2 regions of the Exiguobacterium sp. s78 genome follow, and region 2 is predicted to be linked to the other one. Evidence: a T-box and tRNA genes for the amino acid it is inferred to sense, from the RefSeq annotation. Region 2 holds a T-box; the other holds one or more tRNA genes.
What was found. A T-box is a leader RNA that pairs with one kind of tRNA and senses whether it is charged. The one in region 2 lies ahead of leuS (leucine--tRNA ligase), so its partner is inferred to be a tRNA-Leu.
Positions count from the first base shown of each region.

Region 1 (5,230 bases), 570 kb from region 2:
TGAAGATCAATATGAGTACTGGAAACATACGCAACTCATCATTGATGTCGTGGATGGTCGAGGCGGAATGTTCTCTCTTGAAGGTGTCGAAGGGAAACGTTTTTTGACACGCTCCCGTGCGTTCACGCAAGAGGAATACGCTGAACTATCAGCATCAAGCTAAGGAATCAAACACGGTTTCGTCGAGTTGACTTGTTCATTCAGGTCGCTCGTACGGAATCGTGTTTTTTTGTTCGTATCACGACGTTCGAACAGGATAAAAGTTGGTAATGCGGCATAAGAACGGTATAATGAACTCATATTTTGACGAGAAGATAGTTTCACACTATGACATTATAGGGGGTCACCATGAAATATCCATTTTTAGGTTGGACAGGTCAAACGATCGGAGTGACGGCGCCCTCCTCCGGATTACGTGAACAGCAACAGGAATGGGTCGAACAAGCAGTTGAACAGGTACAAGCACGGCAAATGAACGTCCGTTTAGGCGAAACGATTTGGTCGCATCAACTTGCTGAGAGTGCACCGGTCAAACAACGGGCGGAGGAATTGAATCACATGATGACGGATGAGACGATTGATGCCGTCATCCCGCCATTTGGTGGGGAACGCGCCATTGATCTTTTACCCGAGTTGACGCTAGCTACTTACCAAACAAAATGGTTGCTTGGCTATTCCGATATCAGTACGTTATTGCTCAGTCTGACGCTTCAGACGGGAATCGCGACAGCACATGGTCCGAATTTCGTTGAGCTTCGGAGTGAAGAATGGGACGAGACGACAAGTGCCTGGCGACGGGTGCTCGCGACGCCAACTGGAGGAACCGTCACACAATGGGCTTCCGACCGTTATCAACCCGAGTGGACTGATGAAGAACGTCCAACAGGTTCGTTATTTCAGCTAACGGAAGCGACGGAATGGAAAGCACTTGATGAGCGAACAGAAGTGACTGGACGGTTACTTGGTGGGTGTCTGGAGACGATTCGCCATCTGATTGGGACACCGTATGGAGATGTGCAGCGTTTCCAGCGTGAAGAGATCAACGGAGAACCGATACTCTGGTACTTTGAGGTGTCTGAAGCGAATTCGGCAGAGGTACACCGGACGCTGCGACAAATGGCGTATGCTGGGTGGTTCGACCATGCGGCTGGCTTTTTATTCGGGCGTACGTCTGCAAGGATTATAGAAGACCTGACATGGCTAGACGTATATCAATATCTCGCGGATGAGACGGGCTTACCAGTCTTATATGATCTTGACATCGGTCATCAACCACCACAGTTGACGTTAATCAATGGAGCGACGGGGACGGTTCGTATTCAAGGGAAAGATTCACGAATCGATCTGACGTTCAACTAAAAAGGAGAGCACGCAATGGCACGTCGTAAGTTTCAAGCATTAGGCGTTTATAAACGCGTCCATATCAATCCGGAGACACGTCGAATGACGTTACCTGAACCATTTTACGATGCACTTCGTCTAGAAGATGAATTGCTGATTGCACAAGTCGGAGATGTTCTCGTCATGCGACGTCCGGGGGAGGTCGTCGAGACAGAAACGGAATTATTGAGCGAACTCGTAGAAGATGGATTCACGGGTACAGAGCTTGTCCAGGAATTTGCCTACCGGCGTCAGCAACAAGAACAACGATTACGTCAACAAGTCTTGCAGGATGAAGAGGATGACCATGCTGCTCAACTGAAGATCGAGCTATAACGGAAAGAAGGAGTGGGGCAGATGCGTCGCAGAACAAAAATTGGAATCGGAGTCATCGGATCCGGATTAGTAGCAGCGAGTTATTATTTTTATGAGATGGCAATCGCCACGAATCCAAAGCCATTCTTATCGAATAACCGAGATTTAAGTGACGAGATGGTCCGATTGATGCAACCTGGTCAGACGTGGATCAAGGAGCAACCGCTTGAGCGGATCGAGATTGAAGCGAAAGACGGTTTAACGTTACGCGGGCATTTTCTTCCGTCACCTGTTCCGTCAGATCGGATCGTCATTCTCGTGCACGGGTACGGAGGCGTCGGAACGGATTTAGCCGGATTCGGCTATCTGTACCATCAGGCCGGTTTCCATGTCATGATGCCCGATAATCGTGGACACGGAATGAGTGACGGTCACTATATCGGATTCGGATGGCATGATCGGGAAGATTGTCTCAGTTGGTCGAACTATCTGATTGAACGGATCGGACAGGATGCGAAACTGTTCTTGCATGGGGTGTCGATGGGAGGGGCGACCGTATTGATGACGAGTGGCGAACAACTCCCACCACAAATCAAAGGAATCATTTCTGATTGTGCCTATACGTCCGTCAATGCTGTCCTTGCGTATCAGATGAAGCGGATGTATCGACTACCACACTTTCCGTTCTTAGGCATGACGAGCGTATTGACGAAGCTAAAGGCAGGTTATACGTTCCGTGAAGCATCAGCGTTGAAACAAGTCAAAAAAGCACAGGTACCGATTTTGTTCATCCATGGTGGGGCGGATACGTTTGTACCGACAGATATGGTATATGAGCTGTATGAAGCTTGTCCAACGGAAAAAGAGCTCGTCGTCATTCCAAATGCCGCTCACGCGATGGCCTATTTTGAGGATCCGGCATTGTATGATGATGTCGTGGAGAAGTTCGTTCGCAACATCTTGCGAAATGATTGACAACTCAGTTCGTTACCCGCTATATTAATATCATAAATCAACGTCGTCGTGGCGGAACTGGTAGACGCGCTAGACTCAGAATCTAGTGGTGGCAACACCGTGGAGGTTCAAGTCCTCTCGGCGGCATAAATGATTGAAGGAGGCAATCCCAGCAAGGAGTTGCCTTCTTTTTTGTTGCTGAATAGAAAACGATTACAACGAATAAAAATTCAGAAATATTTATCTTTTTAGAATTTTTCTGGTAAAATACGTTTTAAAGAGGGTACTCTTCAGGGAAAGTACTAAGTGAAGTAGACAATCTTTAACACATAGGAGAGGGGAAACAAACATGAAAAAAGGGAGTATCTTGCTAGCGCTCTTGATGAGCTGTGTTCTCGTACTTGGTGCATGTAGCATCGGTTCGAAAGAAGAAGAGTCGTCTGAAGGAAAGACTTATAAGGTCGGCATTGACGTCACGTATCCACCATTCGAATATAAAGACGGGGATACGTACAAAGGAATCGACATCGATCTCATGAAAGCAATCGCGAAGGATCAGAACTTCAAGATTCAATTTGAAGCGATGGACTTTAGCGGCATTATTCCGGCACTTCAAGCAAATCAATTGGACGTTGCCATTGCTGGTATGAGTATTACGCCAGAACGGAAGAAAGTCGTCACATTCTCGGATCCATACTTCAAAGCTGGTCTTATTCTAGTCGTCAAAGAAGATGAGAATGGTATTAAATCCGTCAACGATTTAAAAGGGAAAAAAGTAGCCGTCAAAAAGGGAACGACGGGTGCGAAATATGCAACGGATAACGCAGACAAACTGGGATTCACGGTCACACAGTTCAATGACAGTCCAGCGATGTTCCAAGAAGTGAAGAACGGTAACGCTGCTGCTTTGATTGAAGATTATCCTGTCATCTCATATGCAAACAAACAACAAAACCTTGGATTAAAACTTGTCGGAGACCGTCTCAACGGGGACAACTACGGAATCGCTGTCTTAAAAGGTGAGAACGAGGATCTGATGAAGAAAATCAACAAAGGACTTGCGAATCTGAAAGAAAACGGTGAATACGATAAAATCGTTGACACGTATCTGAAATAAGTCGCAAGGCGATAAGGGAGTGGGATAGCCAATGGAAGTGGTCAAAACCGCATTTCCATTTTTCTTGGAAGGGCTTCAAGTCACATTGTATATTTTCATCATCGCGGTCATCGTCGGCTTTCTGATTGGCTTAGTCGTCGCATTGATGCGGTTATCACCATCAAAAATCTTAAACGGGATCGCGATCGTCTACATCGATGTCATTCGCGGAACGCCGTTCATCGTTCAGTTATTCTTCATCTATTTTGGACTCAATTCGCTCGAATGGTTATCGATGGACCGGATGTATGCAGGGATACTGACGGTCGCAATCAATGCCGGTGCTTATTTTGCGGAAATCATTCGAGCTGGTATCCAGTCGATTGATAAAGGACAAACAGAAGCTGCGCGTTCACTCGGGATGACAGGGCGTCAAACGATGGTACAGATCATCTTACCGCAAGCATTCCGACGGATGTTACCAACGATTACGAACCAATCGATCATCAGCTTAAAAGATACATCGTTGTTGTCGATTATCGGAATCGCTGACTTGACACAACAAGGTCAAGTGCAGCAGTCAACGACGTTTGAACCATTCATCGTCTGGTCCGTCGTCGGATTGATGTACTTCGTCATCATTTATCTCTTGTCCTTAGTGGCGAAGTTCTTGGAACGGAGGTTTACATTACGATGAGTATCATAGAAGTAAAGAATCTAAAGAAATCATTCGGTTCGAATGAAGTCTTAAAAGACATCAACGTCTCGATTGCCGAAAAAGAAGTCGTTTGTGTCATCGGTCCGTCGGGATCTGGGAAAAGTACGTTTTTACGCTGTTTGAATCGATTGGAAGAGATTACAGGTGGCACGGTCATCGTCGATGATTTCGATATTACGAGTCCAAAGGTCGATATCAACAAGGTCCGGGAAGAAGTCGGGATGGTCTTTCAACATTTTAATCTCTTCCCGCATAAGACCGTGCTAGAAAACGTCACGCTTGCACCAATCAAAGTGCGTAAATCGGATAAAGAACAGGCGAAACAGCGGGCACTTGAATTACTCGATAAAGTCGGATTACGTGAAAAAGCGGATAATTATCCAGGTGAATTATCTGGGGGGCAAAAACAGCGGGTCGCGATTGCCCGCGCGCTTGCAATGAATCCGAAAATCATGTTATTTGATGAGCCAACGTCAGCGCTTGACCCGGAAATGGTCGGTGACGTGCTTGCCGTCATGAAACAGCTTGCCCTTGAAGGCATGACGATGGTCGTCGTGACCCATGAGATGGGATTTGCTCGAGAGGTCGGAGATCGCGTCTTATTCATGGATGGTGGCTATATCGTCGAAGAGAACGTGCCACAAGCATTGTTTGATTCTCCACAACACGAACGGACGCAATCGTTCCTTAGTAAAGTCTTATGATGGAACCGGCGTATCTAAATGCGGATACGCCGGTTTTTTGACGAATCATAAATAACTGTCTAA
Region 1 covers NZ_JACSNB010000001.1:1,090,958-1,096,187, forward strand. Annotated here, with positions in the region: gene KNQ18_RS05395 (DUF779 domain-containing protein) at 1-163, shown strand, start outside; gene KNQ18_RS05400 (S66 family peptidase) at 349-1,359, shown strand; gene KNQ18_RS05405 (hypothetical protein) at 1,375-1,716, shown strand; gene KNQ18_RS05410 (alpha/beta hydrolase) at 1,738-2,670, shown strand; tRNA gene KNQ18_RS05415 (tRNA-Leu) at 2,713-2,796, shown strand; gene KNQ18_RS05420 (transporter substrate-binding domain-containing protein) at 2,999-3,766, shown strand; gene KNQ18_RS05425 (amino acid ABC transporter permease) at 3,798-4,442, shown strand; gene KNQ18_RS05430 (amino acid ABC transporter ATP-binding protein) at 4,439-5,167, shown strand.
Region 1: it encodes a tRNA-Leu, which carries the amino acid that the T-box ahead of leuS (leucine--tRNA ligase) is inferred to sense. The anticodon was not compared.

Region 2 (5,230 bases):
AAGGGGCTATGGCTTAGTTTGCCACGATATTGATTAATTTTTTCGGTACGACGATGACTTTACGAACTGTTTTGTCGCCGATCCATTCTTGTGTCTTTTCATCAGCAAAGGCAAGTGCTTCGATTTCTTCTTTTGTCGCATCGATGTTGATTTCGATTTTAGAGCGAACCTTTCCGTTCACTTGAATGACGAATTCCATCGTATCGCTGACGAGTTTCGATTCATCGAATGTTGGCCATGCCGCATACGTCAATGTCTCTTCAAATCCAAGTTGTTCCCAGAGTTCCTCACCAAGGTGCGGCGCGACTGGTGTTAACAATTGAATGAATCCACGAAGGAAGTGACGCGGAAGAACCGACTGTTTATTTGCTTCGTTGACGAAGACCATGAGTTGCGAAATTCCGGTGTTGAACTGGATGTTCGCGAAGTCTTCCGTAACCTTCTTGACCGTCTGGTGGTACGTCCGCTCGAAGTCAGCATCGACTTCTGTGACGTCTTGAATGTCTGCTGTCCGTTCGAACAAGCGCCAGACACGATCAAGGAAACGACGGGCTCCATCAAGACCGTTCTCAGACCAGGCAACTGATGCGTCGAGTGGTCCCATGAACATTTCGTACAAGCGTAACGTATCCGCACCATGCGATTTGACGATTTCATCCGGGTTGATGACATTACCGCGTGATTTTGACATCTTCTCGTTGTTTTCTCCAAGAATCATTCCTTGGTTGTATAACTTCTGGAATGGTTCTTTTGTTGGTACGACGCCTGCATCATACAAGACTTTATGCCAGAAGCGCGCATACAACAAGTGGAGAACAGCGTGCTCCGCCCCACCGATATAAATATCGACTGGAAGCCAGTATTTTAATTTTTCTGGATCCGCGATCGCCTCTTCATTGTGCGGATCGATGAAACGAAGATAATACCAGCAACTTCCGCCCCATTGTGGCATCGTATTCGTCTCGCGACGCCCTTTCATTCCTGTTTCAGGATCCGTGTAATCCAACCAGTCTTCCGCAAGCGCAAGTGGTGATTCGCCTGTACCAGACGGTTTGATTTCCGGGATGATTGGAAGTTCAAGCGGTAATTCCTCTTGACTGAGCGTCTTCATCGAACCATCTTCCATATGAACGACTGGAATCGGCTCGCCCCAATACCGTTGACGACTGAACAACCAGTCGCGGAGACGATACGTGATTTTCTTACGTCCGACTTGATTCGTTTCCAGTTCAGCAATCATCGTCTCGATTGCTTCTTGTTTTCCAAGACCATCAAGCATATGCGAGTTGACGTGTTCGCCCTCTCCTGTGTAGGCTGCTTCATCAACGTTTCCACCCGCGACGACTTCAACGATTGGCAAGTCGAATTGTTTCGCGAATTCATGATCGCGCTCATCGTGTCCTGGGACCGCCATGATTGCACCCGTCCCATAAGAAGCAAGGACATAATCAGCGATCCAGATTGGAAGACGATCGCCTGAGATTGGATTGACGGCGAAAGCACCCGTGAAGACACCTGTTTTTTCCTTCGCTAAATCCGTCCGCTCGAGGTCCGACTTCGTTTGGACTTGCGAAATGTACGCATCGACGGCTTCCTTGTGATCTGCTGTCGTGATGTCAGCTACGAATGGATGCTCTGGAGCAAGCACGAGGTACGTCGCACCGAAGATTGTGTCCGGACGTGTCGTAAAGACCGTGACTTGTTTTTTGTGTCCATCAATCGTGAAGTCAATCTCAGCACCTTCTGATTTTCCGATCCAGTTCCGTTGCATCTCTTTGACAGAATCCGGCCAATCGAGGTCATCGAGATCTTCAAGAAGACGATCCGCATATTCCGTGATTTTCAAGACCCATTGACGCATCGGGACACGCACGACCGGATGATTTCCGCGTTCAGATAATCCGTCGATGACTTCTTCATTCGCAAGAACGGTTCCGAGTGCTGGGCACCAGTTGACCGCGACTTCGTCCACGAACGCAAGTCCTTTTTCATACAACTTCGTAAAGATCCACTGTGTCCATTTGTAGTACTTCGGATCTGTCGTGTTGATTTCACGATCCCAGTCATAGGAGAATCCAAGTTCTTTCAACTGACGCTTGAACGTCTCGATGTTTTTCGCTGTGAATTCACGTGGGTCATTCCCTGTATCGAGGGCGTATTGTTCTGCTGGTAATCCGAACGCATCCCATCCCATCGGGTGCAAGACGTTGTATCCTTGCATCCGTTTCATCCGTGCGAGGATGTCGGTTGCTGTGTAGCCTTCCGGGTGACCGACGTGGAGACCGGCACCTGACGGATACGGGAACATATCAAGGGCATAAAACCCTTCTTTTTCTGGATCTTCTGTCGTGACGAAGGCGTTGTCTTGATCCCAACGCGCCTGCCATTTTGGTTCGATTTCGCGATGATTGTACGGCATGTCTTTTCCTCCTCTAATCTAAAAAAACCGGTCCTCCGCCCCTAGGAATAGGGACGAAAGACCGGTTTGGCTTCCGCGGTACCACCCACGTTGTCTGTCTATGACAGACCGCTTGATTCACGGATAACGGTGTGAAAGACCGGATTCGCTACTACGACTTCACGAATCGTGCTCCCTGACGAGTTCACGGTTGTTACCGACTGGTTCGCACCTTCCACCAGCTCTCTTGACGGCACCTTTCCCCTACTACTTCAGTTCCATGCAATTGACTATCTTTTCCTAGTGTAATCTGTTTCTTCCTCAAGCGTCAACGCTTCCGTAAAATTTCCTCGATTTCTGCATGCGATCGCGCGACATGATCCGCTTGTTCTAGACGTTGCATCGGCATCCGATCATCGAGAAGCGCAATCACTTCCATGCCTGCTGCTTTTGCGCCGATCATCCCGTTTGCAGCGTCTTCAATGACGAGACAATCTTCAGGCGCGTGCCCGATTCGTGATGCTGCAAGATGAAAAATCGCAGGATCAGGCTTTGAACGCACGACTTCTTCTCCACTGACGTAATGCGTGATTGGAAGCTCATAATGACGGATGACGCGTTCGATTTTTTGAAGCGAACTCGAGGAGGCAATCCCGATATCGTAACCAAGAGACGCCGCTTGCTCGATGACTTGTTTGACTCCCTCTTTTAAACCACATTCTTCCGGTTTTGCATGAATTTGAAACAACCGATGTTCTTCCTCAAGTAATGCACTCGCTGTTTCTGGAAGGTCGTGTTGCTCGACAAGTTCTTCCCACATCTCATCTCCTGTTTTTCCCATGAACGTCGCATACTGAACTGGATCGAGCGGAATCGATAACGTTTTGAACATTTGCTGATGGACCTCAAAGTAGCGGATTTCACTATCTAAGATGACCCCATCCATATCAAAAATAAGACCTCGTTTTTTCAAGACACATCCCCCTCAATTGATCTATCATGATTTCAGCATATCAAAAAAACGACTACACAATGTAGTCGTTTATCCTTCTTCATTTAGTTACTGTTTAACTTGTCGCCATTTGGACACTGGTTTGTCGGTAAGCCGGAAAATAATCCGAATCAGCATCTGACCTGTATCGTACACATAACTGATCGTATATGGCTGGTTGGAGGATCGATTTTCCTTGATGATACTCAAATAAACGATACCCGGTGTAACGGCATTTACTCTCAAAGAGACTATCCCGTTCTTGATATCCACCCCCGAGATGTTGTTCGACGAGACCGCGTGCTTTCGCCTGAAGAATCGCTTCGTACTCGAGTCGCTGATTCGGGAACATCTTCGCTTCGTCCCGCTTACAACCAATCAAATGACCGTGGGCATATTCTTTTCCAAGCAATACGAAGTATCCACCAACAGGTTCTCCGTCGATTTCCGCAATCAGTAACAATGGCTCACAGAGTGGATTTGCTTCAAATAATTGTTCAAAATAACTGTCCGTAAAATAGTAATGAGCCGAAGCATTCTTTCGGTCCATCGTTTCATGATACAACGCTACAAAGACAGGTAGGTCATCTCGTGTTCCTGTTCTAACGGTTAAAGGAGAGGCAAGCGATTTGCGAATCATACTTCTCGTCTTCTTATGAAATGTCTGCATGATGTCCTCTATTGAAGGGCGTAAATCGATACTCGTCGTATGACGGATGAAGGAGACTTTCGTCCAATCCCGCATGAAGCGTTCATTACCCGTCAATGGATTAAAGCGAATCATTTCCGAGACAATCGCTTCTCGATCTGCCCATCTTTCAAACAATAAGCGTGCATGCTGCATTTCAGTCGCAGTCAGTTGACCGATGATTTCCGGTCCACCATAGCCATACGGCGTGATGAGATCTGAATAAGGCGTATCAAAAATCCGGCGCTTTAAAAAGGGATAGAACAGTGTTCCTGCATCACCTTCATAACGGAATAGCACCGCTTGCTCAGACGGTCTAGCATTGAGCGTGACATATTGGTGACTGTAGAAGATATCAAGAGGCTGTTGCTGTACGTGTGTCGTCCAAGTTGCGGCATCTGTGATGAATTGACACCTTTCCATTCGTGCACCTCCAGTCAAAAAGAAGCAACGTTCATATGACCTTTCTTTTCAAGTTCTTGATTAGAAAGTACCCGTTTCTTTGCCGAAATATTCCATATTATTAAATGTTTATTTTATGATTTTGGAACGAATGACGTAACAAAAGACAGCGGTCATAATGTCCGCTGTCTTACAGATGATGTTCATGATGTGATTTTTGGAATGGCACGAAGGAAGACGACGCCCGCTAACAGAATCAATCCAATCAATGTCAAGAAGACCGCTGAAATACCGGATAAATCGTAGATCAACCCTCCAACGGTCGGACTGATCATTCGCCCCGCTGAAGCAGCAATATTGACGTACCCTTGGAATTCTCCTTCTTTTCCGATCGGCGCGAGTCTCGCTGCCATGGCAGGAACCGCTGGCCAGATGAACATCTCACCAATCGTCAGGATGATCATCGCGACGAGGAACATCTTGAATCCTCCTGCGAACGGAACGATCAGATAAGACAAGAGGAAGATTCCTGTACCGGTCATCAATTGTCGCTTTAAGTCATCTCCAAACCAACGAAGAATTGGTGTTAGTAAAGGTTGTGCAAAAACGATGAGCGCTCCGTTGATCGTCCAAAGAATCGAGTACTCAGAAATCGTGACACCAAGTGATTTCGTGTGTACGGCAAAGGTTCCTTGCCATTGCACATAAACGAACCAAAGTAAGGCATAACCAATCGAGACGAGCAACATCG
Region 2 covers NZ_JACSNB010000001.1:518,791-524,020, reverse strand. Annotated here, with positions in the region: gene leuS (leucine--tRNA ligase) at 14-2,419, opposite strand; T-box leader at 2,466-2,688, opposite strand; gene KNQ18_RS02585 (HAD family hydrolase) at 2,727-3,371, opposite strand; gene KNQ18_RS02580 (peptidoglycan bridge formation glycyltransferase FemA/FemB family protein) at 3,466-4,500, opposite strand; gene KNQ18_RS02575 (MDR family MFS transporter) at 4,683-5,230, opposite strand, start outside.